2 regions of the Streptomyces sp. SID14515 genome follow, and region 2 is predicted to be linked to the other one. Evidence: riboswitches for the same ligand, from Rfam matches in the RefSeq annotation. Region 2 holds a riboswitch; the other holds the start of a gene.

Region 1 (15,632 bases), on a different contig from region 2:
TTCAGACAGCGCTTCTGATACGTGGTGAAGTCGCGCTCCTCGATCAGCTCGACCCGGAACAGACCGTCCTTTTCCCACTGCTTCTTCAGTACGCCCGCCTCGACTGCGGCGATACCGGTCTGGTGGCCGAGTTTGATGCGCACCGGAGTGGTGACGCCGGCGGACCGCAGGCGTCGCGCCGCATACGCGGCGTCCGCCTCCGGGTAGCGGTCGAAGAACGCCGTGCTGTGTCCGACGACGCCCTGCGGGACGAGTGAGTACAGCGGCGTCACCGTGTGCTCGAACACCTCGCTCGCCAGATGTCCGCGGTCGATGAGTGCGGCGAGGGCTCTGCGGGTCTCGGCATGCCCCAGGGGCTTTCGCGGGGAGCGCAGGTTCAGTACGAGGTAGTGCGCCTCGGCGCTGTCTCCGGCGGAGAGCCGTACGTCCGTGTCGCTGGGGTCGATCTCGGCGAGGGTGGCGGCCGGAAGCCCGGCGTAGGCGATGTCGACCGTTCGGGCGTTCCAGGCCTCCTCGACGTTCTGCGATGTCTCGAAGTAGTGGACCTGGACCGCGACCCCCCGCTTGGTCACGGCGCCGTTGTAATCGGCGTTCGGTTTCAGGGTGATGGACTTCCCGGCCGTGTAGGACGCGATGACATAGGGTCCCGACCCCGAGGCGCTCTTCTCCTCCCGCAGCCGGTGCGACGGGAATTCCGCCGGGTCGACGATGGACCCGGCCCCCGTGGCGATTTTCGACGGCCAGGTGGCATCCGCGGTCGCCAGGTGGAACGTCACGAGGGAACCCTTGGCGTCCACGGAGCGAAGGTTCGCGAACAGCGGTCCCGGCCCCAGCGGATCGCGGATACGCAGAATGCGTTCGAACGACCGCTTCACCGCCGTCGCCGTGAGGGGGTTCCCGTTGGAGAACGTGAGGCCGTCACGGAGTTCGCACCGATACGTGGTGAGTGCGGGGGAGGTGAATGCGCAGGACTCGGCCGCGTCGGGCTTCGGGGTGGGCGACCCCGGCTCGAAGGTGAGCAGGTTCTGGTAGATGTTGGTGAAAACCGCCCAGGATCCGGCGTCGTACACCCCGGCGGGGTCCAGTCCGGCCAGAACACTGGATGTCCCGATGGTGATGGGCTTGCCGTCCGCGTTCTCGGTCGGAGATAACTGACAGCCACTGGCGAACAGAAGAGCAAAGGATCCTGCCACGATTCCGGGGCGGATGAATTTCATGGAGATGCTCATGCTTCCCTTGGTGATGGGCATGGCGGTGCTGTGCGTCGGTGGATGGAACCTAGTGACAGAGCGTGGGCGTTTTTATCCGTAGGCGTGAATCACGGATACGGCGTTGTGCGCACCGTCCGGCCCGCTCCGCTACGGGTCCGCCGGGCCGGAGGCGGTGGAGATGCCGCCCGCCCGGCGTCCGCCCCCCCGCCCGCCCGCCGTCGCCGGGCTTCGGTCGGCCGGATGCGCGGCGAGCGCGGCCGGGACCGCCCGGGAGCGCCGGGATACGTACGGGGCGCGGCAGAGATACGTATAGGTGATCGGGTCATTCCGGATATTGAGGACCGGGCGCGCCTCGTACGTTGGGAGAACCTGCCAGTGGTGGATCCGACGCGAGGGAACGCGAGGAAACGCGAGGCGAACAGCCCCGGCGACGCGCATCCGTCGCAGCCCGCGCCGGTGGGGCAGGAATCCGCGACACCGAGGAGATGGCGTCATGGCCGAGCTCTACTTCCAGGTCAATGTCCCCACCCGGAACTCGCTGCAGCCCGAGCGGTGCGGCCTGCACGTCTTCACCGGGTGCGCGGAGACCGAGTCGGACGCCCTGCGGATCGCGCGCGAGGCGTGCGACGCGGCGGTCGCCGCACAGAAGGCGGGCTTCGCCATCCCGCGCCGACGCCCGGACGGCTGGGGTGCGCGCGGGGTGCGTTCCGGCTGGGTGTTCGACTGGACGGCCGCGACCGTGGCCGTCTGGGAGCACGACCGAAGCTTCTGGGCCGACCGGTCCTTTCTGCCGCCGGGGCCGCGTCAGAGCCGGTGAGCGAGGTCGCGGCGGGAGAGCGCGCCGGTCTTCCGCATGGCGCCGGCGATGTGCTGCTCCACGGTCCGCGGGGAGAGATGCAGGGTCGCGGCGATCTCCCGGTTGGTCAGGCCGGACGAGGCGAGCTGGGCGACCTCCGCCTCCCGGGGGGACAGCTGGTCGGAGTGCGACGGGCGTCCGGGAGGGCGGCCCTTCTTGGCCGGCTGCCGGGTGCGCAGCAGGGCTCTGGCCCGCGTCGCGTCCCAGACCGCGCCCAGGTCGGTGAAGTGCTGGGCGCAGGACTCCAGTTCGGCGATCGCCGACGCGGTGGCGGCACGGTCGCCGGCCGGGACGGCCGAGCCGCCCGCCGCTGACGCTCCGGCGCCGTGGGCTCCCGCACCGTCCGCCGCGCCTTCGGCCACTCCCGCCCCGCTCGCCCCGTCGGCCCTACTCGCCTCACCCGCTCCGCCCGCCTCACCCGCGGCGTCCGCCGCGAGCACACAGCGCCCGGCGCACTCCGTGGTCAGCGCCTGGCTGTAAGGGCGCGGAAGCTCCGCGTAGGCCGCCGCCGCCTTCCGGTACGACTCCGCGGCCGTCAGCAGACCACCCGGCCGCCCCTGGGCCAGCGCCTCGCTCTCGGCGAGGACGGCCCGGCTCCAGACCAACGAGGCTCGGGCGGCGGGCGCGTCGGCCTCTCCGAGACCCTGGGCGAAGTCGCGGACCATGGCGTGCGCGCCGGTCGTGTCGCCCGCGCGCGCCAGTGCCTCCACGGCCCACGGCGCGAGCTCCGCGGCCCAGGGCCACACCCCCTTCTCGGCCACCACCGTCCACGCGGCCCGCGCCTGTTCCGCCGCGTCCGCCACCTCCTGGCGGGCCAGCGTCAGACGGATCACCGCGCCGGCCGCGGTCGCGCCCAAGGGCACCGGCAGGTTCTCCGTCCCGAACGTCCCTCGCTGGGACAACCAGGCCCGGGCCTCGCCCCAGTCCCCCTGGGCGACGGCGAGCAGGCCGCGTACGACATAGGCGTCGGAAGCGATGAACGGCATGTCCGCGGTGTCGGCGATGAAGTCCTCGCACCTTCTCGCCAGGCCCAGCCACTGGCCGGTCCACCACTCCTGGAGCAGCCGCGTCCCCGACGCGCTGTGTTCGGTGTACGGCGCGCCGCTGCGCGTGGCCAGCTCGCGCCCCTCGGTCAGCAGGCCGTCCACGCGCCGGTAGAAGCCGAGCCAGACGGCGGAGTCCGCGGCATTGCACAGACCGCGTGCCGCCTGCCGGGCGCAGGCGGGGTCCGCGCTCTTCACGGGCAGCCGCTCCACCAGGTCCCACGCCTCGGGGTCGGCCCAACTCATGGCGAGCCCCACATGGTTGGCGAGGACCGCCGTACGCATGGCCTCGTCCCCGCTGTCGTCCGCCGCGGCCACGGCCTTGATCAGCCACCCCCGGTGGACGTCGAGGGAGGCGCCCGGCCAGTACGGGGTGACCAGGGCCGCCATGGCGCGGGCGGCCAGCACGGACCGGACCTCGCGCAGTTCGGCGGCGGCGATCTCCAGCACCCGCCAGCCGTCGGCGAACCGGCCCATCTGGTTGGAGAGCATCAGCCCCAGGTCGAGCCGCAGCTCACCGCGTACGGCCGGGGGCAGGTCCGCGTCCTGCACGATCTGCGCGAGCACCTCCACGGTCTGGTCCGAGCGCAGCCCGGTCACCGCGTTACGGGCCAGCAGCGGCGCCAGCCGGGCCCGGGCCTGCGGGGGCATGCCGGGGGTGGCGAGCGTCCGCTCCAGGAGGGTGATCGCCTCCTGGTGCCGGCCGGACGCCGCCGCCGACTCGGCCGCCTTCTCCACCGCCCTGAGCCACCGGCGGTCGTCTCCGGCCGCCCGGTGGTGTTCGCCCACGGCTGCCCAGGCCACGGGCTGTCTGCGGCTGAGCACACCGGCCGCCCGCCGGTGCAGATCCTGCCGTACGGGCCCGGGCACGGTGTCCCGTACGGCAGCGGCGGCCAGCGGGACGGCGAAGCCGTAGCGCCCCTCGCCCAGCTCCGCCAGGGCCGCGCTCTCCAAGGCTCGGAGCAGGGCGTCGCTCCCCGGTACGGCCCCGAGCCCCGACACCGCGATCAGCTCGTCCCGGGCGGCGGGCCCGTCGAGGACGGCGGCCGCCCAGACCAGCGGCCGGTGCGCCGGGGACAACGCGTACGTGCGGCTCAGCACCAGCTCCGCCAGCCGGGTCGGCACACCGGCCGCGGCCACCTCGGCGGCCGTGCCGGCGAAGGCCGGCCGCTGTTCCCGCAGCATGGCCAGCAGATCGACGACCGCCCGGGGAACCCCACCGGTGCGCTCGTGCAGCGTGCCCACCGCCTCGTCCGTACAGCTCTCGCCCAGGACCTCCGCGGCGGCCCGGCGGACGCGTTCCTCGTCCCAGGGCGCCAGGCGGCTCTTGAGCACCGTCAGCCGGAAGGGGTACGACAGGGCGGAACCGCCCAACGGCATCCCGGCAACGGGGAGCTCCTCGGGGCGGTAGGCCACCGCGGCCGCCGATCCGGGCTCCAGCCCCTCCAGCACCCGCCGCAGCCGTCGCAGCTCGTCCTCGTCGGCCCGGTGGACGTCGTCCACCAGCAGAAGAGTCGGCTCCCGCCGGAACGCGCTCTCCTCCGGCTGTCCGTCGACGGCCCCGCACCGCCACCACAGACGGGCCACATCCGGAGTCTCGGGCAGGTCGGCCAGTTTGTGCAGCAGATGACTCTTTCCCAGACCGGCGGAGCCTTCGACGAACAACAGCACCGGCCCGGCGTCCGGGTCGGCGAAAGCGCGGGCGAGGGACCGCAGGGCAGCACCACACGTCGCGATCACGTCGCCACCCTCGCTCTCCGTCGTCCCGGGCCCACCACAGTGCGCCCAGGCCCATTCTGGGCGAACGGCAACGGACGCACCTCTTCACGGGCAGTCGCCCGCGGTCACGGTCCGCGCACGGGGGAGGATGCCGGTGCCGGGCGTACGGAAGGCCCTTCGGCGGAACGGCGCGCAGCGGAGCACGCCCGGCCGACTGCCACACACAGGGCGCAGTGCCCTTCCGGCTGGGACCCCGAAGGACGACGCGCGCAGGTTCCTTCCGCAAGCCCGGTCACCGCGGCCCGAAGCTATGCCACGGCCGCGCTCCCCTATATCCGAGGAGGCGGATTCACGGATACCCGATCAATGCTCGGCGCTCGGCGTACAGGCTCAGCACTCGATGATGTTCACCGCGAGCCCGCCCCGCGCCGTCTCCTTGTACTTCACGCTCATGTCGGCCCCGGTCTCCTTCATGGTCTTGATGACCTTGTCGAGGGAGACCTTGTGGCTGCCGTCGCCCCGCAGCGCCATCCGCGCCGCGGTGACCGCCTTCACCGCCGCCATGCCGTTGCGCTCGATGCAGGGGATCTGGACGAGGCCGCCGACCGGGTCGCAGGTCAGGCCGAGGTTGTGCTCCATGCCGATCTCGGCGGCGTTCTCCACCTGCTCGGGGGAGCCGCCGAGGACCTCGGCCAGGGCGCCGGCCGCCATCGAGCAGGCGGAGCCGACCTCGCCCTGGCAGCCGACCTCGGCGCCGGAGATCGAGGCGTTCTCCTTGAACAGCATGCCGATCGCACCGGCCGCGAGGAGGAAGCGCACGACGCTGTCCTCCTTCTCGGTCTCGGTGCAGCCGCCCGCCGCGAAGTTCATGTAGTAGTGCAGAACGGCGGGGATGATGCCCGCCGCGCCGTTGGTGGGGGCGGTGACGACGCGGCCGCCCGCCGCGTTCTCCTCGTTGACCGCCATCGCGTAGAGGGTGATCCACTCCATCGCGTGGGCCTGCGGGTCGCCCTCGGCGCGCAGCTGGCGGGCCGAGTTCGCGGCGCGGCGGCGGACCTTGAGGCCGCCGGGGAGGATGCCCTCGCGCGACATGCCGCGCGAGACGCAGGCCTGCATGACGCGCCAGATGTCCAGCAGCCCGGAGCGGATCTCCGCCTCGGTGCGCCAGGCCAGCTCGTTCTCCAGCATCATCTGTGAGATGGACAGGCCGGTCTCGCGGGACAGGCGCAGCAGCTCGTCGCCGGTGCGGAAGGGGTGCCGCAGGACGGTGTCGTCCGGGACGATCGGGTTCTCGCCGGCCACCGCGTCCTCGTCGACGACGAAGCCGCCGCCGACCGAGTAGTACGTCTTCTCCAGGACCGGGGCGCCCTCGGTGTCGTACGCGAAGATCGTCATGCCGTTGGCGTGGTACGGGAGTGCCTTGCGGCGGTGCAGGATCAGGTCGTCGTCGAAGGCGAAGGGGATCTCGTGCATGCCGAGCAGGTTGATCCGGCCGGTGGAGCGGATCGTCTCGACCCGGGCGTCCGCCGTCTCCACGTCGACGGTCTGCGGGGACTCGCCCTCCAGGCCGAGCAGGACCGCCTTGGGCGTGCCGTGCCCGTGGCCGGTCGCGCCGAGGGAGCCGTACAGCTCGGCCCGTATCGACGCGGTGTGCGCGAGCAGGCCCTCGTTCTTCAGGCGGCGCGCGAACATCCGGGCGGCGCGCATCGGGCCCACCGTGTGGGAGCTGGACGGGCCGATGCCGACCGAGAAGAGGTCGAAGACCGAGATGGCCACGGGAGTACTCCTTGGGGTTGGAAGACGCCGTTGTCTGCCTGGGTGGTGCGGGACAAGCGGAACAAGAAGGATCATCGGGGACACGGTTCGGGGCACCGCGCTCACTCTGTTCAGTGTGCGCGGTGCCCCGTCCGAACGTGCGGAACCGCAGGCCGGCTGTTACTTCAGGCCGGGGTACAGCGGGAACTTCTCGGCCAGCGCGACCACGCGGGCCTTGAGGTCGTCCGCGTCGTAGGACGGCTTGAGGGCGGCGGCGATGATCTCCGCGACCTCGGTGAAGTCCTCGGCGCCGAAGCCGCGGGTGGCCAGCGCCGGGGTGCCGATCCGCAGGCCCGAGGTGACCATCGGGGGGCGCGGGTCGTTCGGGATGGCGTTCCGGTTGACCGTGATGCCCAGCTCGTGGAGCCGGTCCTCGGCCTGCTGGCCGTCCAGCTCGGAGTTGCGCAGGTCGACCAGGACCAGGTGCACATCGGTGCCGCCGGAGAGGACGGAGACGCCCACCTCGGTGACGTCCGGCTGGACCAGGCGCTCGGCCAGGATCCGCGCGCCGTCCAGGGTGCGCTGCTGGCGCTCCTTGAACTCCTCGCCCGCCGCGATCTTGAACGAGACCGCCTTGGCCGCGATCACGTGCTCCAGCGGGCCGCCCTGCTGACCCGGGAAGACCGCCGAGTTGATCTTCTTGGCGAGCTCCTGGGTGGAGAGGATCACGCCGCCGCGCGGACCGCCGAGGGTCTTGTGCGTGGTGGTGGTGACGACATGGGCGTGCGGCACCGGGTTGGGGTGCAGACCGGCCGCTACCAGGCCCGCGAAGTGCGCCATGTCGACCATCAGATACGCGCCGACCTCGTCCGCGATCCGGCGGAAGGCGGCGAAGTCCAGCTGGCGCGGGTAGGCGGACCAGCCGGCCACGATCAGCTTCGGCTGGGACTCCTTGGCGAGGCGCTCGACCTCCTCCATGTCCACGACGCCGGTCTCGTCGACGTGGTACGGGACCACGTTGTAGAGCTTGCCGGAGAAGTTGATCTTCATGCCGTGGGTCAGGTGACCGCCGTGGGCCAGGTTCAGGCCCATGATCGTGTCGCCCGGCTTCAGCAGCGCGAACATCGCGGCGGCGTTCGCCTGCGCACCGGAGTGCGGCTGGACGTTCGCGGCCTCGGCGCCGAACAGGGCCTTGATCCGGTCGATCGCGATCTGCTCGACGACGTCGACGTGCTCACAGCCGCCGTAGTAGCGGCGGCCGGGGTAGCCCTCGGCGTACTTGTTGGTGAGGACGGAGCCCTGCGCCTCCATGACGGCGACCGGAGCGAAGTTCTCCGAGGCGATCATTTCGAGGGTGGACTGCTGACGGTGGAGCTCGGCGTCGACGGCGGCGGCGACGTCCGGGTCCAGCTCGTGGAGGGAGGAGTTCAGAAGCGACATCAGGGGGTCCCTTAAGGTCTCAGTTGCCGGAGAACGCGGTGTACTCGTCGGCGGAGAGCAGATCGGCCGGCTCCTCCGCGACGCGCACCTTGAACAGCCAGCCGCCCTCGAAGGGAGCGGAGTTCACCAGCGAGGGGTCGTCCACGACGTCCTGGTTGGCCGCCGTCACCTCACCGGTCACCGGCGAGTACAGATCGCTGACGGACTTGGTCGACTCCAGCTCACCGCAGGTCTCGCCCGCGGTCACCGTGTCACCGACCTCCGGAAGCTGGGCGTAGACGACGTCACCGAGCGCGTTGGCCGCGTACTCCGTGATGCCGATGGTGGCGACGCCGTCCTCGACGGCCGACAGCCACTCGTGCTCCTTGCTGTACCGCAGCTGCTGGGGGTTGCTCATGACCTGAATTCTCCTGTACGCGGGGGAGTGCTGATGAACGGTGGTCTTACGGTGTGAGACGGAGGTACGTCACTTCCGTGACGCCTGCGCGCCGGTGAGGAGGGCCCGGAATGCGCCGTTCCCTCCGGGATATCACTTCTGGCGCTTGTAGAACGGCAGCGCGACGACCTCGTACGGCTCGTGCGTGCCGCGGATGTCCACGCCCACGCCCTCGGTGCCCGGGGCGGCGAAGGCCGCGTCCACGTACGCCATGGCGATCGGCTTGCCCAGGGTCGGGGAGGGGGCGCCGGAGGTGACCTCGCCGATCACCTTGCCGTCCGCGACGACCGGAAAACCGGCGCGCGGGACCCGGCGGCCCTCGGCGACCAGGCCGACCAGCTTGCGCGGCGGGGCGGTCTCGGCGCGCTCGGCGGCGGCCTTCAGCGCCTCGCGGCCGACGAAGTCGCCCTCCTTCTCGAACTTCACGACCCGGCCGAGGCCCGCGTCGAACGGGGTCAGCGCGGTCGTCAGCTCGTGCCCGTACAGCGGCATGCCCGCCTCCAGGCGCAGCGTGTCCCGGCAGGAGAGGCCGCAGGGGATCAGGCCGTGCCCGGATCCGGCCTCGGTCAGCGCCCGCCACAGCTGCTCGGCGTGCTCGGGCGCGACGAAGAGTTCAAAGCCGTCCTCGCCGGTGTAGCCGGTACGGGCGATGAGCGCCGGAACCCCGGCGACCGTGCCCGGCAGGCCCGCGTAGTACTTCAGCCCGTCCAGGTCGGCGTCGGTGACGGCCTTCATGATGGCGGGGGACTCGGGGCCCTGGACGGCGAGCAGCGCGTACGCGTCCCGGTCGTCGCGCACCTCGGCGTCGAAGCCCTCGACGCGGGCGGTCAGCGCGTCCAGCACGATCTGCGCGTTGCCCGCGTTGGCGACCACCATGTACTCGGTCTCACCGAGGCGGTAGACGATCAGGTCGTCCACGATGCCGCCGTCCTCCTGGACGATCATCGTGTAGCGGGCCCGGCCGTTGCCGACGGTGGCGATGTTGCCCACCAGCGCGTAGCTCAGGAAGGCGGCGGCCTCGGGGCCGGTGACGGTGATCTCGCCCATGTGCGACAGGTCGAAGAGGCCGGCGCGGGTGCGTACGGCGTTGTGCTCGTCGCGCTCACTGGCGTACCGCAGCGGCATGTCCCAGCCCGCGAAGTCGGTCATGGTGGCGCCGAGCGAGCGGTGCAGCGCGTCGAGGGCGGTGAGACGGGGGGCAGTGCTCATGGATACGGCTCCAGGGCATGACGACGTCAGGACGAATCCTCCCCATCTGTCATCGGAACCTGAGAGGTTCGCCGATAGCCCCTGACGGGGTATGCCCCTGGGGGCGCCCCTGTTCAGGGGGCTCGGCTTGCACCTTGGGTGGAGCCGCAGGGCGGCTCGCTTTTCAGATCTGCCTCATCCACGCGGTACGGGGCCTGAGAGATTCAAGGGAGGATCTTGCTCCTTCGGCGCCCGGCTCACACTGTGGCCGGAACTCTCCCGCGCGGATTCGAACGGCCGGTATGCAGTTGGCGGGGTCATCATCGCACGCATTGGTGGAGAGTGGGGGGTCAGGTCCCCACGCAGGTGAAGGCGGCGAGGGCAGTTGTGCCGTATTGCCTTTTCTTTACACTTCAGGAGCAGGTGTGGGTGACCCGACGGCAGGGGGATGGGCGATGACGTTGCAGCGGTCGGCACCGACCGCGGGGGTCGCGCACGACGCGATGCCCGCACAGCCCGGCGCACCCGTGAGGGAACTGCTCATAGAGGGTGCGCCGGTGGTACGCGACCTGCGCGGGCGCGCCCGCTGCGGTCCGTACTGCCTCGATTTCACCGCCGGTGACGTCGTAGTGGTCTCCGGGCTCCCCGGCAGCGGGAAGTCGACCCTCATCCGACGGGCCGTGCGCGGCCGCGCCATCGACTCCCAGAACACCCGCGACAGCTGGGCCGCGGCCCTGCCCCGCTTACTGCCCTACGCCCTCTACCGCCCCCTGGTGCGCGCCGCGCACTACCTCGGCCTCTGGAACGCCCTGCGCTCCGGTGAATCCGTCGTCGTGCACGACTGCGGCACCCAGACCTGGGTACGCCGCTGGCTCGCCCGGTACGCCGTGAGCCGGGGCCGCGCCCTCCATCTGATCCTGCTCGACGTGACGCCCGAGGTGGCCCGGCAGGGGCAGCGCGAGCGCGGCCGCGGGGTCTCCGGTTACGCCTTCGCCCGCCACCGGCACGCGGTGGCCCGGCTGCTCCGCGACACCGAGCAGGGCCTGCTGCCCCCCGGCTGCGCCTCCGCGGTGCTGCTGGACCGGGTGGCCGCGGGAGCGCTCGGACGGATCTCCTTCACGGAGGCCGAGGTCTCCGCCACCCGCTGAAGGTTAGGGTGCTGGCCGGAGCACGACGGCCGCCGCGCGCGGCCGAGGCGGTCGAGAGAGGCACAGAGGCAGTGGACATTCCGGCACCCGCACCGGCCCACCCCCAGCAGAGGTGGCCCGCCAACGAGCTCGAAGAGGTGCTCACGGCCTCGCTCGGCGTCCCGGACGCGGGCGGCCGCCTCGTCGAGGTGCTCGGCCGCAGCTCCGTCTGGGTGCCGCTGCCGGGCGGCGGCAGCCCCGCGAGCGCGGACCTCGACCTGCCGATGATGGAGATCGACGGCGCGGCCTTCGTCCCCGTCTTCAGCTCCGAGGCCCAGTTCCTCAGCTGCGTCGGCAGCCATATGTCCTTCGCCGTCGCGCCGGCCCGCGACTTCGCCCGGGGCCTGCCCCCGCAGGTCGGCATCGCGGTGAACCCGGGCGGCGCGGTCGGCATACCGCTCCCGCCACCCGCCGTCGCCGAGCTCTGCCGGGCCGGCCGCACCGCCCTGGACGGGCCCGCCACCGGCGGCCGGGTCAAGCTGTACGAACCGGACTGGCAGCACGACCCGGTCGACTTCCTCACCGCCGTGTCCGAGGAGTTCGAGGCCACCGGCGTGGTGAGCACCGCCCGCCGGGCGCTGGCCAGCATCGAGGGCGGCGACCCGGTCCTCTTCGTCGGCGTCGAGTTCGCCACCTGGGACGGCGCGGGCCAGAGCGCGCCCATGGACGCCATCGGCCGGGCGCTGGGCCGGGTCCAGGTGCCCTGGCCGGTCAACCTGGTCCTGCTGGATGTGGCCCAGGACCTCGTCGGCGACTGGATGCGGGAGAGGGTACGCCCGTTCTACCGGCGCGAGGGCCACTGATCCACCGGTACGAGGCCCGTCGGCGGCAGCAGGACCGGACGCCGCCGGACCGTGGCGTCAAGTCGGTGTCAGAAGTGGCGCATAAGCTGGTTTGATGGCGTGGTCGCTCCCGTGTGCCCGGGAGCGGTGGCGTGAACGCGATGGATCGACGAGGGGCGGGACCCAGGGTGAGTGCGTCAGGCACTGCGGCGGCCGGGAAGGTCGAGCACATGCTGCGCCAGGTGACCCCCGGGCGTTACGACACCTACGAGGCGCTGCTCGCCGCGGTCGCCGAGGGCCGGATCTGGATGCTGCTCTGGCACGGCACGGCCGGCTCACCGGACGCCCAGTACGGCAACATGGAGATCGACGGCCTGGGCTACGCCCCCTGCGTCACCTCCGCCCAGGAGCTCTCCGCCAGCGGCTGGAACCGGTCCCACGAGCTGGTCACCGGACGGGATATCGCCCGCGCCCTCTTCCCCGACCGCTGGGGCATCTGGCTCAACCCGCACGCCCCCGGCGGCGGCGTCGGCATCCCCTGGCTCGACCTGCGGCGCATCGCCACCGGCCTGGACCGGCTGCCCGCCGGACCGCTCCGGCTCTCCGAACCCGCCATCGAACTCCCGCAGTTCTACGCCCTGCTCACCCAGAACGCCCACCGCACCCCCGCGATCCGCTCGCTGCGCCGCGCCTGGGTGCACCCGGCGGTCGGCGTCCCGTACCTCGCGATCGGCCTGGACCTCTACGACACCGGCCGCGCCGCTGTCGAATCGGTGCGCGAGATGATGCGGCAGTCGGTCGGCGCGGTCCCCGACGGGCTGCCCGTCTCCACCGTCGCCATGTCCGACGAGTACGACCCGGTCGGCATGTGGCTGCGCGCCAACACCCGCCCCTTCTACGACCGCGAGGCACACGCCCCCGCCGGTCCGCCGCCCCTCGCCGCCCCCGGATACGGCTACCCGCCCCAGGGCATGTCCGGCGGATCCTGACCGGGTCCACGCCCCTGCCCCGCTGAGCCCCGGACCAGGGTCGAGCGGTCGGGCGCGCCCGCCGTCTCCGTACTCGGGCGCCCGCCCCTCCGCCTCCGGTCACCCTCCGTCGAACACCCCTCGATGTCCGGCTTGTTAACTTCCCCCGGGAGGATGTCCCGGAACTGGACGGTTTGTTAACTGTCCGGGTCTCGACTAGGTCTCACCGCTATCCGGACTGTTCTCTTGCGGCAGGCACCGTCTGTAGTGTGCGGCCATCAAACCTCACCACATGGCGAACCAGGGGTGGACCCATGCGAATATTCAAGTCCCGGGCTGTCCGGGCGATCACGACAGCGGTCGCTGTCGGTCTGATCGCCACGGGCTGTTCCAGCGAGCGGGACGAAGGCGGCTCCAAGGGGGGCGACAAGAACACCTTCGTCTTCGCCGGAGCCGGTGACCCCGGTTCCCTCGACCCGGCCCTCGCGAGCGACGGCGAGACGTTCCGCGTCACCCGTCAGGCCTTCGAGGCGCTTCTGGAGCACGAGCCCGGTGGGAGCAAGCTCGTCGGCGGCCTCGCCGAGACGTGGGAGAGCGACACGGCCGGCAAGGTCTGGACGTTCAACCTGCGCAAGGGCGTGAAGTTCCACGACGGCGAGGCGTTCAACGCCGCCGCGGTCTGCGCGAACTACGACTACTGGTTCAACTGGACGGGCACGTACCAGTCCAGCGCGGTCTCCTACTACTGGCAGACCATCATGGGCGGGTTCGCGAAGAACGAGGACCCCGAGACGCCCAAGCCGAACTACAAGTCCTGCACCGCCAAGGACGAGAACACGGCTGTCATCGAGGTCAACGAGCCCTCGGCGAACCTCCCGGGCGGCTTCTCGCTCCAGGCCCTGGCGATCCACTCGCCGAAGGCCCTCAAGGAGTACGCGAAGCAGAACGCGACCGCCAAGGGCGACGCGATCACGTACCCGAAGTACAGCCAGGAGGCCGGCACGGTCGCCGGCACCGGCCCGTACAAGATCGTGAAGTGGAACAAGGGGAACAAGGAAGTCTCCCTGGAGCGCTTCGACGACTACTGGGGCGAAAAGGCCAAGGTGAAGAACCTGGTCTTCCGCACCATCTCCACCGAGGAGACCCGCCGCCAGGCGCTCCAGGCCGGTGACATCGACGGCTACGACCTGGTCGCGCCGGCCGATGTGACGACGCTGGAGAAGGAGGGTTACGAGGTTCCGACCCGTGACGTCTTCAACATCTTCTACGTCGGTATGAGCCAGTCGGCCAACCCGGCGCTGAAGAAGCCCGAGGTCCGTCAGGCGATCACGCACGCCATCGACCGCGAGAACCTCGTCAACACCCAGCTGCCCGAGGGCGGCAAGGTCGCGACCCAGTTCATGCCCGACACGGTCGCCGGCTTCTCGGACAAGGTGAAGACGTACCCGTTCGACACCGCCAAGGCGAAGGACCTCCTCAAGCAGGCCGGCGAGGAGAAGCTCTCCATCGACTTCTGCTACCCGACCGAGGTCACCCGCCCGTACATGCCTGCCCCGCAGGACATGTTCGAGCTGATGAAGGCCGACCTGGAGAAGGCCGGCATCACCGTCAAGCCGAAGGCCATGAAGTGGGCCCCGGACTACCTGGACGCCACCGAGGCGGGCTCCTGCGCCCTGCACATGCTCGGCTGGACCGGTGACTTCAACGACGGCTACAACTTCATCGGCACCTGGTTCGCCGGACCGGACAAGCAGTGGGGCTTCAAGGACCAGAAGGTCTTCGACGCCGTGAACGCCGCTTCCAAGGTCACCGACCCGGCCGCCCGCACCGAGGCCTACAAGAAGGCCAACGAGGCGATCGCGGAGTACGTCCCGGGCGTGCCGATCTCGTCGTCGCCGCCGGCCATCGCGTTCGCCAAGAACGTCAACCCGCCGAAGGTCTCCCCGCTGACGCAGGAGAACTTCGCCGAGGTCTCCTTCAAGTAATCGCACACCAGCGGGTCCGCCCGGCCACAGCAACCAGGTGGCCGGGCGGACCCGCATCGACGCACGTGAGAAAGGGGCATGCGGGGTGCTGCGACTCGTCGTAAGAAGACTTCTCCAGCTCATTCCCACCCTGCTCGGCCTGTCGGTCCTGCTGTTCCTCTGGCTGAACCGACTGCCCGGCGGACCCGCCTCAGCGATCCTGGGCGAGCGGGCCACCGAAGCCGAAGTAGCGAGAATCAACCGGGCACTCGGGCTCGACGAGCCGGTCCACGTCCAGTACTGGCGGTTCCTCAAGCGCATCTTCGAGCTCGACCTCGGAACCTCCACCCAGACCGGCCAGCCGGTGTGGGACGAATTCACCCTGCGCTTCCCGGCCACCGTGGAGCTCAGCGTCGCCGCCATCCTGATCGCCGTGGTCGTGGGCATCCCGATGGGCTACCTGGCGGCCAAGCACCGAGGCGGATGGCTGGACGTCGCCTCCGTCTCCGGATCCCTCCTCGGCATCTGCATCCCGGTCTTCTTCCTGGCCATGCTGCTGCGCGGGATCTTCTCCGTGGAACTGGGCTGGTTCCCGAGCCAGGGCCGGCTGACCACCGGACTCAACGCCACCGACATCACCGGATTCTCCGTACTGGACGGGTTGTTGACCGGCGAACTCGACGCGAGCTGGGACGCGATCATGCACTTGATCCTGCCCGCCGTCGCGCTGGCCTCGATCCCGCTCGCCGTGATCGTCCGGATGACCCGCGCCAGCGTCCTGGAGGTGCTCGGCGAGGACTACATCCGCACCGCCGAGTCCAAGGGCCTGGACAAGAAGACCGTGCGCGGCCGCCATGTGCTGCGCAACGCCCTGCTGCCCGTGATCACCGCGGTCGGCCTGCTGACCGGCAGCCTGCTCTCCGGTGCGGTGCTCACCGAGTCCGTCTTCGACTTCGGCGGCATCGGCTCCTTCATCCGTACCGCGATCGACGGCCGTGACTACCCGGTCCTCGTCGGATTCATTCTCTTCATCGCGATGGTGTACGTGCTCATCAACCTCCTGGTCGACCTCGCGTACAGCAT
Region 2 (15,632 bases):
GGCGGCCAGTACTTGTCCGCGGCGGACACCCCGGCCGGGAAGACGGCCTCCTCGCGGCTGTAGCCGTGCTCCCAGTCGCCGCCGAGCGCGGCCGCGGTGTGCGGGGCGTTGGCCAGCGGGTTGTCGTCCTTGCCCCACTCCCCCGAGGCGACCTTCTCGATCTCGGCGCGGATCGCGATCATGGTGTCGCAGAACCGGTCCAGCTCCGCGAGGTCCTCGCTCTCCGTCGGCTCGATCATCAGCGTGCCGGCCACCGGGAACGACATGGTCGGCGAGTGGAAGCCGTAGTCGATCAGGCGCTTGGCCACATCGTCGATGGAGACGCCGGTCGCCTTGGAGATCGGGCGCAGGTCCACGATGCACTCGTGCGCGACCAGACCGGCCGGGCCGTTGTACAGGATCGGGAAGTGCGGCTCCAGGCGCTTGGCGATGTAGTTCGCGGCCAGCACGGCGACCTGCGTGGCCCGCTTGAGGCCCTCGCCGCCCATCAGACGGACGTACGCCCAGGAGATCGGCAGAATGCCCGCCGAGCCCCACGGGGCGGCCGAGATCGGGCCCACACCGGTCTCCGGGCCCGCGGCGGGCTGGAGGGGATGGTTGGGGAGGTACGGGGCCAGGTGCGCGCGGACGCCGACCGGGCCGACGCCGGGGCCGCCGCCGCCGTGCGGGATGCAGAAGGTCTTGTGCAGGTTCAGGTGCGAGACGTCGCCGCCGAACTTGCCGGGCTTGGCGAGCCCGACCAGCGCGTTGAGGTTGGCGCCGTCGACGTAGACCTGGCCGCCGGCGTCGTGCACCTCGCCGCAGATGTCGGCGACGTGCTCCTCGAACACCCCGTGCGTGGACGGGTAGGTGATCATGAGCACGGCCAGCTCGTCGCGGTGCTGCTCGATCTTGGCGCGCAGGTCCGCGATGTCGACCTCGCCGTCGTCGGCGGTCTTCACCACGACGACCTTCATGCCCGCCATGACGGCGCTGGCGGCGTTGGTGCCGTGCGCGGAGGACGGGATGAGACAGACGGTGCGCTGGTCGTCGCCGTTGGCCCGGTGGTACGCGCGGACGGCCAGCAGACCCGCGAACTCGCCCTGGGAGCCGGCGTTGGGCTGGATGGACACCGCGTCGTAGCCGGTGACCTCGGCCAGGCGCTCCTCCAGCTCACGGATGAGGGTGAGGAAGCCCTGCGCCTGCTCGGCTGGGGCGAAGGGGTGCAGCGCGCCGAACTCGGGCCAGGTGATCGACTCCATCTCGGCGGTCGCGTTCAGCTTCATGGTGCAGGAGCCGAGCGGGATCATGCCGCGGTCCAGCGCGTAGTCACGGTCGGCGAGCTTGCGCAGGTAGCGCAGCATCGCGGTCTCGGAGCGGTGCTGGTGGAAGACCGGGTGGGTCAGGATGTCGTCGGAGCGCAGCAGCGCCTCGGGCAGCGCGTCGGCGACCGTGGCGTCCAGCGCCTCGATGTCGCCCTCGGCGCCGAAGGCGGCCCAGACGGCGGAGATCTGCGCACGGGTGGTGGTCTCGTCGCAGGCGACGGAGACGTGGTCGGCGTCGACGAGGCGGAGGTTGACCCCGCGCTCCCGGGCGTCCGCGACGACGTCCGCGGCCTTGCCGGGCACGCGCACGGTCAGGGTGTCGAAGAACGCGCCGTGCACGACCTCGGCGCCGGCGCTCCGCAGACCGTCGGCCAGGATCGCGGCGAAGCGGTGGGTGCGCCGGGCGATCGTCCGCAGCCCCTCGGGGCCGTGGTAGACCGCGTACATCCCGGCCATCACGGCGAGCAGGACCTGCGCGGTGCAGATGTTGCTGGTGGCCTTCTCGCGGCGGATGTGCTGCTCGCGGGTCTGGAGGGCGAGGCGGTAGGCCTTGTTCCCGTCGGCGTCGACGGAGACGCCGACGAGGCGGCCGGGCAGGGAGCGGGCGAACTTCTCGCGGACCGCCATGAAGCCGGCGTGCGGGCCGCCGAAGCCCATGGGCACGCCGAAGCGCTGGGTGGTGCCGACGGCGATGTCGGCACCGAGCGCGCCGGGCGAGGTGAGCAGCGTGAGGGCCAGCAGGTCGGCGGCGACGGTGACGATCGCGCCGAGCTCGTGGGCCTGCTCGATGACGGGCTCGATGGCGCGCACGGCCCCGGAGGCGCCCGGGTACTGGAGCAGGACGCCGAAGACGCCGCGCTCGGCGATCTCGGCGGGGATGCCGTCGCTCAGGTCGGCGACGACGACCTCGACGCCGGTGGGCTCGGCGCGGGTCTCGATGACCGCGACGGTCTGGGGCAGGGTGTCGGCGTCGACCAGGAAGACGCCCTTCTTGACCTTGCCGACGCGCCGGGACAGGGCCATCGCCTCGGCGGCCGCGGTGCCCTCGTCGAGCAGGGAGGCGCCGGAGGTGGGCAGCCCGGTCAGCTCGGCGACCATCGTCTGGAAGTTCAGGAGGGCTTCGAGGCGGCCCTGGGAGATCTCCGGCTGGTACGGCGTGTAGGCCGTGTACCACGCGGGGTTCTCCATGACGTTGCGCAGGATGACGGGCGGCGTGAAGGTGCCGTAGTAGCCGAGGCCGATCATCGGGGCCAGCACCTGGTTGCGGTCGGCCAGCGAGCGCAGCTCGGCCAGCACCTCCGCCTCGGTGCGCGCCGACGGAAGGTTCAGGGCCTCCGCGCTCTTGATCACGTCGGGCACCGCGGCGGCGGTGAGCTCGTCGAGGGAGCCGTAGCCGACCTGGGCGAGCATCTTCGCCTGGGCTCCGGCGTCGGGCCCTATGTGGCGCTGCTCGAACGGAATGCCCTGCTCCAGCTGGGAGAGCGGAGTGCGACGGGGGGTCATGGTGGAGGCCTCCTGGTCTGTCACGACCTGCGAGGGGCACCACGGCGCGGGTGCCCGAACGGCCTCCCCCTCTGTCATCTCAACCTGAGAGCTTCACCGGCCCGCCCGGGGGCGTGCCGACTTTCACCGTCGGTGAGGGTCAAGTCCGTCCGGGCCTGCGCCCGCACGGAACCGCCCTGCTTTCCAGAGTGACCTCAACCGTGCGGTACGGGGGCCTGAGAGATTCCGGGGAGGAGTTGCTCCTTCGGCGCCTCCGGATTCTGCACCGGAGGACTCTCCCGCACGGGGTCAGCAGCCACTGCCAGCCTACCAGCGGCCACCGCGCCGGAGCTCTCGAGTGGCCGACACCACGGATCTGCACTTGTGTGGTGCTGGTGGAGCAACAGGGACCACCCTGAGCAGTTGCGACCAGTGGGAGGCACCGTGCAGACCGATATCGATCCGCGCCGCCTGATCGGCCGCAAGGCATTCGATCGCAAGGGCGCCAAGATCGGAACGGTGGATGAGGTCTATCTCGACGACGCGACGGGCGTGCCCGAGTGGGCGGCCGTCCGCACCGGCCTGTTCAGCAGGGACGCCTTCGTCCCCCTGGAACCGAGCGAATTCACCGATGACGCGCTGCGCGTCCCGTTCGACCGCGCCTTGATCAAGGACGCGCCGGACTTCGGCGTCGGCCGGCACCTCTCGCCCGAGCAGGAACTGCAGCTCTACCGGCATTACGGGCTGGACTCCCCACCCCCGGAGGCTGCGGCGGATCCGGCGTCCGACCGGGACTTCGGCAGGCTGGCCGGCCAGGAGGAGTAGTCGGCCGGCTCGCGGACGAGCGGCAGCGGGTCGGCGGGCCGCAGCAGCGGATCGTCGATGCGGAACGTGAGGACCCGGCCGGGTGCGCTCCACGGTTCCTCGAACCGGACGGTGACCCGGCCGATGCCGCTCCCCTGCACCCAGCCGTGCCCGTGCTCCTCGTGGCGCACATCGTGTCCGGCGGGCCAGCGTCGCGCGGCGAGCAGCTCCCCGCTGTCCGGCTCGGGCTCGGGCACGGCCTCCTCGGCGCCGCCCGCCACTACCGGAGCCCGGTCCTCCTGGGCCCGCTGCGCGAGCTCCCGGGCGTCGGCGGCCTGGGCGAACAGGTCCTCCTGCGTGTAGTCGGCAAGCCCCGTGACGCCGACCCCGAGCAGCCGCACGCCTCCCGTGGTGTCGACGGACTCCAGCAGCCGCCCCGCCGCCTCACGGACCACCGTGGGGTCGTCCGTGGGGCCTCTGAGGGTCTCGGAGCGGGTCAGCGTGGAGAAGTCGTAGCGGCGGACCTTCAGCACCACCGTGCGGCCCGAGCGGTCGGCGGCGCGGAGCCGTTCCACGCACCGTACGGCCAGCCGCTCCACCTCGGCGCGCACCCGCACCCGGTCGTGCAGGTCCACGTCGAAGGTGTCCTCCACCGATACGGACTTGGCGTCCCGCTCCGCGACCACCGGCCGGTCGTCGAGCCCCAGCGCCATCCGGTACAGCCCGTGGCCGTGGGCCTTGCCGACCAGCCGTACGAGCTCCGCCTCGCCCGCCTCGGCCAGGTCGTGGACGGTGGTCATGCCCGCGCGTCTGAGATGGTCACCGGTGGCCGGGCCGACCCCCGGCAGGATGCGGACGGACATGGGGGCGAGCAGTTCGCGTTCGGTGCCCGGCTCGATGACGAGCAGCCCGTCGGGCTTGGCCTCCTCGGAGGCGATCTTGGCGAGCATCTTGGAACCGGCCAGGCCGACCGATCCGCTGAGGCCGGTCACCGCCCGGATGGCCGCCCGCAGCCCCTCCCCCGCCGCCCGGGCCGACGCCGTGTCCTCGGCCGTGCCACCGGCCTCCAGGTCCACGAAGGCCTCGTCCAGGCTGAGCGGCTCCACCAGGGGCGACAGCCGCCCGAGAAGCTTCATCACCTGGTCGCTCACCGTGCGGTACAGCGAGAAGCGGGGCACCAGATAGGCCGCGTTCGGTGCGAGCCGCCGGGCCTGTGCGGTGGGCATCGCCGAGTGCACGCCCAGGCGCCGGGCCTCGTACGAAGCGGTGGCGACCACCCCGCGCGGTCCGAGGCCGCCCACCACGACCGCCTTGCCGCGCAGGCTCGGCTTGGCCGCCTGCTCCGCCGACGCGTAGAAGGCGTCCATGTCCAGGTGGAGGATGGTGGGCGCGGGTCTCACACCGTCGATGCTGCCCTACGGCACTGACAATGGGACGGTCCGGCGCTCGAAGGAGCGCCGGACCGTCCCGTTGCCGTGCTGTTCGTCGTCCGTTCGTCGTGCGCTGCTCAGCCGGCGCGGTTACGTCGCCGCGCCAGTTCGTCCGCGGGGTTGTGCCCGACGAGCGTCTCGCCGGTGTCGACCCGCTCGCCGTGCAGCTGCGAGAGTGCCGCATCCACGTCCCGCCAGACGACGCCGACGGCGATCCCGAAGACCCCCTGCCCGCCCTGGAGCAGGCTGACGACCTCGTCGGGCGAGGAGCACTCGTAGACCGTGGCCCCGTCGCTCATCAGCGTCATGCGTTCGAGGTCCTGGAAACCACGGGCCCGTAGGTGCTGGACCGTGGTGCGGATGTTCTGCAGAGCGACCCCGGTGTCCAGGAACCGCTTGACGATCTTGAGGAGGACCACGTCCCGGAAACTGTAGAGACGCTGGGTGCCCGACCCGTAGGCCGGGCGCACACTGGGCTCCACCAGTCCCGTACGCGCCCAGTAGTCCAGCTGGCGGTAGGTGATCCCCGCCGCCGCGCACGCCGTAGGTCCGCGATAGCCGATGTCGTCGGCATCGCTCGCCGCTGCCACGCCGCCCGCTGCCACCGCCGCCGGTTGAACCGGCTGCCTGATGGCGTGGTCGGCTCCACTGCCGTGCTGCGGATACGGCCCACCCGCCGCCGTACCGTCGCCGCTGCTTCTCACGCCGACCTCCGTCCTTGACCTGCCCACTCGAAGGTAGGCAGTCACTCGGGGTGCGTCAACGATCGCCACACTCGGCACGCCGAGTGATAATCACCCTGAGGGTGGTTTCCCGTGTCTCGTTTCCGGGAAAGGCTTGTCGGATGCGCTGACGGCACCCCTGCGGGACGGTCACTGACTGTTCGTACCGAAGTCCTCCGGAGAGATCTGGTCGAGGAATTCGCGGAACTTCTCCACCTCGTCCTCCTGCTCGTCGGGGATCGCGATGCCCGCATCGTCCAGCACGCCGTCACTGCCGTAGATCGGCGTGCCGGTCCGCAGGGCGAGCGCTATGGCGTCGGAGGGCCGGGCGCTCACCTCGACTCCGCTGGCGAAGACGAGCTCCGCGTAGAAGACCCCTTCGCGGAGGTCCGTGATCCGGACCTCGGTGAGCTCCTGGCCCACGGCCTCGAGCACATCCTTGAACAGGTCATGGGTCAGCGGCCTGGCGGGCGCCATGCCCTGCTGGGCGAAGGCGATCGCGGTCGCCTCCCCAGGACCGATCCAAATGGGGAGGTACCGGTCGCCTCCCACTTCACGCAGGAGAACGATCGGTTGGTTGGAGGGCATTTCCACCCGGACACCGACAACGTCGAGCTCGTTCACACAGCAACCCTAGGACGTGCTCGCCATGTTTGGGTAGTCGGGCTCCGCCGAGCTCAGTGCAGACGGCTGCGCAGAGCGCTCTGGACGAGTGCCGCGTGCAGCCGTACGGACAGCTCGGCGAGCTCGTTCGCGGTGGCCTCGGCATGGGCTCTGGTCTGCGGATTACGGTGCCGGCGCAGGGGCGCGACCAGCTGCTCCACCAGCCCCGCCTCCCGGTCGGCGGAGGCCCGCATGGCGCGAAGATGCCGCGGTTCCAGACCGAAACGCCCCAGATCCGCCACCAGCTTGGCGACGGTCACCATCTCGGCGTCGTAGCCGCCCTCGGGAGCCGGGACGATGAGCCCGTAGGACTCCCATTCGGCCAGCCGGTCCTCGTCCACCTCGGCAGCGGCGAGCAGCTCGGCCCGCCCGATCCGGGCGGCGGTCGCCGCGCCGGGACCGCCCTCCCACACCCCGTCGGCGAGGTCCCGCCGGTCGCCGGGCGTGGGCAGGACGGGCCGCTCGCCCCGGGCCAGTGCGTCCAGGTGCTCCCGGATGACCTTCAGCGGCAGGTAGTGGTCCCGCTGCATGCGGAGCACCTGCGCCAGACGCTCCACATCACGCGGAGCGAACTTCCGGTATCCGGAAGGAGTGCGCTGCGGCTCGATGAGCCCCTCGGCTTCCAGGAACCGGATCTTGGAGATGGTGACTTCGGGAAACTCGTCGCGCAGCTGGATGAGCACCGTGCCGATGCTCATCGGGCGCGCTTCCGCGGTGGCGGTGCCGTGGCCGGCACCGCCTGTCGGTGTTCGCAGCATGGGCCTTCCTGGGGGTCCCCCCGGACGGAGTCCGGGGCTGGTCACACGCCCCGCGGGCTCGCATAGAAGACCAGGCGGTACTTTCCGATCTGGACTTCGTCGCCGTTGGACAGCTGGACCGAATCGATGCGCTCACGGTTGACGTAGGTGCCGTTGAGGCTGCCGACATCGCCCACGGTGAAGCTACCGTCCGGGCTCCTGCGGAACTCCACATGACGCCGCGACACGGTCACGTCATCGAGAAAGATGTCGCTCTGCGGGTGACGGCCGGCCGTGGTCAGGTCGCTGTCGAGCAGGAAGCGGCTGCCGGAATTCGGGCCGCGCCGCACGACCAGCAGTGCCGAGCCTCCGGGCAGCGCGTCGACCGCGGCCTGGGCCTCCGGGGAGAGCGAGGGCAGAGCCGTCTGGCCCGTGGCCTCCGCCTCGTACGCCTCGAGACCGGAGATGGAGATCGTGGACGTCGTCTCCGAGGGGCGCTCGGGAACGCCGCCCCGCAGCGGCGCGCCGCAGTTGGAACAGAACCTGCTGGCCTCCGCGTTGCGGTGACCGCACCTCGTACAGACCGGCATCGACGAGCCCTCCGGGGTGAACCCTCCACCCGCACTCGAGGCTGATGGTTCGCCGAAACCTATGCGTCCGGCACCGGCAGGGTCAACAGACGACACGCCGTCACCACCAGGGGCGCCGGACACCTCGTCGCGGAAGAGCGGACGCTCCGCCTCCGGCTCCTCGCCCTGACCGTGGCGCGGCGCGCGGTGGCGGGCAGCACTGTTGCTGTCCTCGCGTGCACTCTTCCCGAACAACTTCGCAAACAACTTCACGGGCGATTCCCCTTGACCGACATAGACCCGCCCGTGGGGCAGGACGAACCCTGAATGAACACACCTGCCGACCCGGACATCTTCACAACGTCCGTATCCACCCGACAGTTTCCACCACGCACCACCAATCCGGTGCGCCGACCCCCCGCAACCGTCCGACCCGGTCCACCGGCCCTCACGCTCGCCCGGATCACGGGGACGACGACCGAGCGTAGTCAGGCCGCTGCGCCGGTCGCAAGGCATCGACGACGATGTCGTCGGACCGCTCCACGAGCACGGTGGCCTGCTCCTTCTCCAGTGTCTGGACCACACCGCCGGGGATGTTGAGGGCGGGCTCCAGATCCTGCGGCTTGCCGATCACCGTGAACTCGTACGGTGCTTCGATCTTCTTTCCGTCGACCCGTACGTCCCCGGCGTCACCGGAGAAGTAGGTGTTGGCCACCACCCGCACCCCATTGACCTCGATCGCCTCGGCGCCCGCCGCCCGCAGTTCCTGGATGGCGTCGAGCAGCATGTCGGGCGCGACCGCCCCCGAGGGGTCGGTGATCGTCAACGTGATGCCGGGGCCCTTGGCCGCCACGGTGCCCGCGAGGATGCCGAGCTGCCGTTCCTTCTCCAGCGTCTGCTTCCGGGCCTCCTCGGCCTGGTCGGAGCTGTTCTCCAGCTCGGCGCGCTGATCGTCCAGCCGCTGCTTCTCGTCCTCCAGCCGCTGGGTCCGGTCGTCGACCTCGTCGAGGATGCGGACCAGGTCCTCCTGCCGGGCGCCTCGCAGCGCACCGTCGTCGCTGGTGGACCGCACCTGGATGGCGAGCCCCAGACCGAGCCCGAACAGCAGCACGGCGACGATGAGTTGCGCCCGGCTCAGCCGGGGCGGCCAGAGCCCCGCCTTGAGCCGTTGGCGACCGGACACCTCCTCGGCCGCGGACGGCGGCACGGAAGCGTCAGGGGCGGCGGACGCGCCGCCCTCGGGCTGTTCGCTGCGGGGGTTCTCGTCGTTGTTCATCGGCCTCAAGCCCGGAAGACGTGCCGGCGGATCGCGGCGGCGTTGGAGAAGATCCGGATGCCGAGCACGACCACCACACCCGTGGAGAGCTGAGCGCCGACACCCAGTTTGTCGCCGAGGAAGACGATCAGCGCGGCCACCACCACATTGGAGAGGAAGGAGACCACGAAGACCTTGTCGACGAAGATTCCGTCGAGCATGGCCCGCAGACCGCCGAACACGGCGTCGAGCGCGGCGACCACCGCGATCGGCAGGTAGGGCTCGACCACCGCCGGTACCTCGGGCCGGACCAACAGTCCGACCACGACTCCCACGACGAGGCCCAGTACGGCGATCACGATGTGCCCTTCCCTGTGTCTGCCGCACCACTGCCGGCGGCCTTCGGCTCTGCTGTACGGACGATCAGGCTCGGCGCGGCCGGAAGCTGCACCTTCGCCTGATCGGAGATGCTGGTGCGGATGTCGAAGCTCTCCTTGAGCGCCTGCAGGTACTGGCCGTCGGCGCTGTCCTGGAAGGCGGTCGCGAGCTTCTTCCCGTCCCCCACCGCGAGCACCGTGTACGGCGGTACGAGCGGCCTGTTGTCGACCAGTATGGCGTCGCCGGCGGCCCGGATGGCCGACAGTGCCGTCAGCCTTTGCCCATTGATGGCGATGGCCTCGGCCCCGGATTCCCAGAGGCCGTTGACGACCCGCTGCATGTCCCGGTCGCGGACCCGCCCGGTGTCGGCGAAGCCCGACGACTCGCGCGGCCCGCCGCCGCCCTGGTCGGTGTTCTTCGCGTCGTCGACGACCAGCTTCACCCCGGGTCCCTCTACCGGAGTCGCTCCGGCCAGCAGGGCCACCAGCTCCCCCTGGTCCCCGCCGTGCTGCTCCAGGGCCTTGCGTTGACGTTCACTCACGTCGGAGCGGAGCGCGTCGACACTCGACTCCAGCGTGTCCGCGGCCTGCGTCTCCGCGTTGATCCGGTCGATCAGCTCTTCGCGCTCCTTGGCGACGACCGGCGCCGAGATCCGCGCCTCGGCGGCGCCGAGGGTGACCACGAGGGCGGCCACCACCAGTCCGGCGGCCAGGCCGAGCTTCGACTTGAGCGTACGGGGCAGCCCGGCGCTCCCGTCGGCCTTGCGCCGGGCCGAGGCCTCCGCGTAACCGTCGTCGAGGCTGTGGTCCATCACGTTGTTCAGCAGCGACATGGAGGCGTCGGGGCTTGCGGGCGGCGAGGCGGTGCTCCGATCGGGGGACTGCTGCGACATGCCGCACATCGTCGCACGTCATCACGGCTGCCGCCGAATGGCCCCACCGGTGCGCCACAACCCCCTGTCCGGGGCGTCGCGGCGCACCGTACCGTGCGGGTCCGGGCGTCAGTCGCCCGCGCTGTCCACCACCGCGGCCCACTCGTCGAGCAGTGCCTGGGCCGAGGCGTCGTCCGGACCTTCCGCCCACAGATGGGTGACGGCCTCCGCCCGGTCGGGCAGGACCATGATCCACCGCCCGTCGGCCTCGACCACCCGGACCCCGTCCGTGGTGTCCACGCTGCGGTCACCGGCCGCTTCGACGACCCGCCGCATGACGAGCCCCTTGACGGCCCAGGGCGTGGCCAGGTCGCGGCGCAGGACATGCGCCCGGGGAATGCGGGCGTCGATCTGGCTCAGAGTGAGCTGGGTGCGCGCGACGAGACCGATCAGCCGGACGAAAGCGGCGCTCCCGTCGAAGACACTGCTGAATTCGGGAACGATGAACCCGCCGCGCCCGTCTCCTCCGAAGATGGTGTCCTCTTCACGGCCCACCCGGGTCAGGTCGTCGGGCGAGGTGGTCGTCCACTCCACCTGGGTGCCGTGATAGGCCGCCACCTGCTCGGCGACGCGCGTGGTCGTCACCGGCAGGGCGACCCGACCGCTGCGCCGCTCGGCGGCGACGAGATCGAGGAGGACCAGCAGGGCCCGGTCGTCCTCGATGATTCGGCCCAGTTCGTCAACGAGGGAGAGCCGCTCGCCGACCGGGTCGAACCGCACCCCGAAGGCGGCCCGCGCGGAGGACACGATCTCCCCGAGCCGCACCAGACCGGCCCGCCGGGTTTCTGCGGACTCGGTGGGCCGCGACTCGTCGAGCCCGGGGTTGATCGTCAGCGCGTCCACGCCCAGCCTGCCGAGCAGGCTGGGCAGAACGAGCCCGGCGCTGCCGTTGGAGGCGTCGACGACGACCTTGAGCCCGGATTCGGCGATGCCGTCGACGTCGACGTTCCGCAGGAGAGATCCGGTGTACGAGTCGAACACGCTGGACGGGAAGTGCAGGTCCCCGATCTCGCCGGGGAACGCCCTGCGGTACTCCTGCCGTGCGTAGACCCGGTCGAGCTTGCGTTGCTGCGCCTGCGAGAGGTCCGCGCCCCGCTCGTCGATGAACATGATGTCCACGGAGTCGGGCACCCCGGGCGACGTACGGATCATGATGCCGCCGGCGCTGCCCCGGGCGGTCTGCTGGCGTGCCACGGGCAACGGTACGTTCTCGAGGTCCCGGACGTCGATGGCGCTGGCCTGCAGGGCCGAGATGACGGCCCTCTTGAGGGCGCGGGCGCCTCGGGAGTGGTCACGGGCGGTCGTGACCGTCGAGCCCTTCTTGAGGGTCGTGGCGTAGGCGCCGGCCAGCCGTACGGCCAGTTCGGGGGTGATCTCGACGTTCAGGATCCCGGAGACCCCGCGCGCTCCGAAGAGGTGCGCCTGTCCGCGGGATTCCCAGATGACCGAGGTGTTGACGAACGCGCCGGCCTCGATGGTCTTGAACGGATACACCCGCACATTGCCCTGGATGATCGACTCCTCGCCGACCAGGCATTCGTCTCCGATGACGGCGCCGTCCTCGATCCGGGCCGCACGCATGATGTCGGTGTTCTTGCCGACCACACAGCCTCGGAGGTTGCTGTGCTGGCCGATGTAGACGTTGTCGTGCACCACGGCCTTGTGAAGAAACGCGCCGGTCTTGACGACGACGTTCGACCCGACGACCGTGTGCTCCCGGATCTCGACGTCCGCCTCGACCTTGGCGTAGTCGCCGATGTACAGCGGTCCGCGCAGCACGGCGTCGGGGTGGACCTCCGCGCCTTCGGCGACCCATACGCCGGGCGAGATCTCGAAGCCGTCGAGCTCCACGTCGACCTTGCGCTCCAGGACGTCCGCCTGGGCCTTCACATAGCTCTCGTGTGTGCCGACGTCCTCCCAGTAGCCCTCGGCGATATAGCCGTAGATGGGCTTGCCCTCTTTCATCAGCTGAGGGAAGACATCACCGGACCAGTCGACCGAGGTGTCGGCCTGGACGTAGTCGAAGACCTCGGGCTCCATGACGTAGATACCCGTGTTCACGGTGTCCGAGAAGACCTGCCCCCAGGTCGGCTTCTCCAGGAACCGTTCGACCTGACCGTTTTCGTCCACGATGGTGATGCCGAATTCCAGCGGATTGGGCACCCGGGTCAGGCAGACCGTGACGAGTCCGCCCTTTTCCTTGTGGAACGCGATGAGGTCGGTGAGGTCGAAGTCGGTGAGCGCGTCACCGGAAATGACGAGAAACGTGTCGTCCTTCAACGCCTCCTCGGCGTTCTTCACGCTGCCCGCGGTGCCGAGTGGCTTCTCCTCGTTGGCATAGGTGAGCTCCATTCCGAGCTCCTCGCCGTCCCCGAAATAGTTCTTGACGAGGGAGGCGAGGAACTGGACGGTCACTACTGTTTCGCTGAGCCCATGCCGCTTGAGCAGCCGCAGGACGTGCTCCATGATCGGCCTGTTGGCCACGGGCAGGAGCGGCTTGGGCATGCTCGAGGTCATGGGGCGAAGACGTGTGCCTTCGCCGCCAGCCATCACGACGGCCTTCATGTCGGAAACGTCCTCCTAGAAGAGACGACGGTCAGCCGAATTCGCCCGTCGGGGCATCATGAAAAACTTCTGCCGCGGGCCGGCGACACTGCGCGGCACCGCATCAACGAGCTCAATCGGCTACTGCGTCCGCCTTCACGAGCCGGCGGACCTGAACCACGTAGAGGATCCCTGCCCACCAGTAGAGCGTTGTACCCCATCCTGCGAACGCCCATCCGAAAACGGCGGCCAGTGTGGCCAGCCAACCACTCCCGTCGCTGAGCAGCAACAAGGGGAACGCGTACATCAGGTTGAACGTTGCAGCTTTCCCGAGGAAGTTGACCTGCGGGGGCGGATAGCCGTGGCGTCGCAGGACGGCCACCATCACGAGGAGCATCAGTTCCCGGGCGAGAAGCGCCGCGGTGACCCAGAGGGGCAGGATCTCACGCCAGGTGAGGCCGACCAGGGTGGAAAGGATGTAGAGGCGGTCCGCCGCCGGGTCCAGGAGCCGGCCGAGGCTGCTGATCTGGTTCCACTTGCGGGCGAGCTTCCCGTCCAGGTAGTCGCTGATGCCGCTGAACATCAGCACCAGCAGCGCCCAGCTGTCGCTGTTGGGCCCGCCGAACACGGGGCGAAGAATCAGCCACAGGAAGAGCGGTACCCCGACAAGGCGAGCCATGCTGAGGATGTTGGGGATGGTGAGGACCCGGTCCGTCTGGACCCGAGTCTCCTGGACCTCCACCCGGGGGCCTCCTGTGAAGAACGTGCCAATGATGCCCCCTGACCCTACCCTCAGCTTCCCCCGTCCGGTGCACGGGGGTGCAGCGAAGGAGCTCGGCAAAGGTCATAAGTCCGGAACGCAGAAAAGCCCCGCACCTTATCGGTGCGGGGCTTTCCCGGAAAAATTGTTCGGCGGCGTCCTACTCTCCCACAGGGTCCCCCCTGCAGTACCATCGGCGCTGAAAGGCTTAGCTTCCGGGTTCGGAATGTAACCGGGCGTTTCCCTAACGCAATGACCACCGAAACACTATGAAATTAACCAACACCGGATTTTTACACGGCCGTTCGTTATTTCAGAACTAACACAGTGGACGCGAGCAACTGAGGACAAGCCCTCGGCCTATTAGTACCAGTCAGCTCCACCCCTTACAGGGCTTCCACATCTGGCCTATCAACCCAGTCGTCTACTGGGAGCCTTAACCAATCAAGTTGGTGGGAATACTCATCTCGAAGCAGGCTTCCCGCTTAGATGCTTTCAGCGGTTATCCTTTCCGAACGTAGCCAACCAGCCATGCCCTTGGCAGGACAACTGGCACACCAGAGGTTCGTCCGTCCCGGTCCTCTCGTACTAGGGACAGCCCTTCTCAATATTCCTACGCGCACAGCGGATAGGGACCGAACTGTCTCACGACGTTCTAAACCCAGCTCGCGTACCGCTTTAATGGGCGAACAGCCCAACCCTTGGGACCGACTCCAGCCCCAGGATGCGACGAGCCGACATCGAGGTGCCAAACCATCCCGTCGATATGGACTCTTGGGGAAGATCAGCCTGTTATCCCCGGGGTACCTTTTATCCGTTGAGCGACAGCGCTTCCACAAGCCACTGCCGGATCACTAGTCCCGACTTTCGTCCCTGCTCGACCCGTCGGTCTCACAGTCAAGCTCCCTTGTGCACTTACACTCAACACCTGATTGCCAACCAGGCTGAGGGAACCTTTGGGCGCCTCCGTTACTCTTTAGGAGGCAACCGCCCCAGTTAAACTACCCATCAGACACTGTCCCTGATCCGGATCACGGACCCAGGTTAGACATCCAGCACGACCAGAGTGGTATTTCAACGACGACTCCACAACCACTGGCGTGGCCGCTTCAAAGTCTCCCACCTATCCTACACAAGCCGAACCGAACACCAATATCAAACTATAGTAAAGGTCCCGGGGTCTTTCCGTCCTGCTGCGCGAAACGAGCATCTTTACTCGTAGTGCAATTTCACCGGGCCTATGGTTGAGACAGTCGAGAAGTCGTTACGCCATTCGTGCAGGTCGGAACTTACCCGACAAGGAATTTCGCTACCTTAGGATGGTTATAGTTACCACCGCCGTTTACTGGCGCTTAAGTTCTCAGCCTCGCCAACCCGAAAGTCAGCTAACCGGTCCCCTTAACGTTCCAGCACCGGGCAGGCGTCAGTCCGTATACATCGCCTTACGGCTTCGCACGGACCTGTGTTTTTAGTAAACAGTCGCTTCTCGCTGGTCTCTGCGGCCACCCCCAGCTCAAGCAGCAAGTGCTATCACCAGTGATGGCCCCCCTTCTCCCGAAGTTACGGGGGCATTTTGCCGAGTTCCTTAACCATAGTTCACCCGAACGCCTCGGTATTCTCTACCTGACCACCTGAGTCGGTTTAGGGTACGGGCCGCCATGAAACTCGCTAGAGGCTTTTCTCGACAGCATAGGATCATCCACTTCACCACAATCGGCTCGGCATCAGGTCTCACCCTTAACGCGTGACGGATTTACCTACCACACGGGCTACACCCTTACCCCGGGACAACCACCGCCCGGGCTGGACTACCTTCCTGCGTCACCCCATCGCTTACCTACTACAAGTCTGGTTCATCGGCTCCACCACTACCCTCAACTCCGAAGAGATCGGGCCGGCTTCACGGACTTAGCATCGCCTGATTCAGTACTGGGCGTTTCAAAGCGGGTACCGGAATATCAACCGGTTGTCCATCGACTACGCCTGTCGGCCTCGCCTTAGGTCCCGACTTACCCTGGGCAGATCAGCTTGACCCAGGAACCCTTAGTCAATC

The links. Region 2 has a riboswitch for glycine ahead of gcvP (aminomethyl-transferring glycine dehydrogenase). Riboswitches for the same ligand answer to the same signal wherever they lie in the genome.
Region 1: it holds a riboswitch for glycine, as region 2 does, so the genes downstream of both, gcvT (glycine cleavage system aminomethyltransferase GcvT) here and gcvP (aminomethyl-transferring glycine dehydrogenase) in region 2, are expected to answer to the same signal.

What each region holds. Positions count from the first base shown of each region.
Region 1 is NZ_JAAGMH010000001.1:124,343-139,974, reverse strand. It holds gene G3I54_RS00585 (ABC transporter substrate-binding protein) at 1-1,229, opposite strand, end outside; gene G3I54_RS00580 (hypothetical protein) at 1,705-2,028, shown strand; gene G3I54_RS00575 (LuxR C-terminal-related transcriptional regulator) at 2,016-4,850, opposite strand; gene G3I54_RS00570 (L-serine ammonia-lyase) at 5,220-6,605, opposite strand; gene glyA (serine hydroxymethyltransferase) at 6,765-8,024, opposite strand; gene gcvH (glycine cleavage system protein GcvH) at 8,044-8,421, opposite strand; gene gcvT (glycine cleavage system aminomethyltransferase GcvT) at 8,554-9,669, opposite strand; glycine riboswitch at 9,843-9,940, opposite strand; gene G3I54_RS00550 (AAA family ATPase) at 10,104-10,796, shown strand; gene G3I54_RS00545 (enhanced serine sensitivity protein SseB) at 10,868-11,638, shown strand; gene G3I54_RS00540 (enhanced serine sensitivity protein SseB C-terminal domain-containing protein) at 11,848-12,606, shown strand; gene G3I54_RS00535 (ABC transporter substrate-binding protein) at 12,900-14,570, shown strand; gene G3I54_RS00530 (ABC transporter permease) at 14,656-15,632, shown strand, end outside.
Region 2 is NZ_JAAGMH010000110.1:12,204-27,835, reverse strand. It holds gene gcvP (aminomethyl-transferring glycine dehydrogenase) at 1-2,807, opposite strand, end outside; glycine riboswitch at 3,001-3,098, opposite strand; gene G3I54_RS25760 (PRC-barrel domain-containing protein) at 3,231-3,611, shown strand; gene G3I54_RS25755 (DNA polymerase IV) at 3,524-4,990, opposite strand; gene G3I54_RS25750 (MerR family transcriptional regulator) at 5,098-5,724, opposite strand; gene G3I54_RS25745 (bifunctional nuclease family protein) at 5,893-6,366, opposite strand; gene G3I54_RS25740 (MerR family transcriptional regulator) at 6,420-7,163, opposite strand; gene G3I54_RS25735 (FHA domain-containing protein) at 7,205-7,984, opposite strand; gene G3I54_RS25730 (DUF881 domain-containing protein) at 8,175-8,987, opposite strand; gene G3I54_RS25725 (small basic family protein) at 8,993-9,325, opposite strand; gene G3I54_RS25720 (DUF881 domain-containing protein) at 9,322-10,236, opposite strand; gene G3I54_RS25715 (mannose-1-phosphate guanyltransferase) at 10,345-12,840, opposite strand; gene G3I54_RS25710 (CDP-alcohol phosphatidyltransferase family protein) at 12,953-13,561, opposite strand; rRNA gene rrf (5S ribosomal RNA) at 13,727-13,843, opposite strand; rRNA gene G3I54_RS25700 (23S ribosomal RNA) at 13,923-15,632, opposite strand, start outside.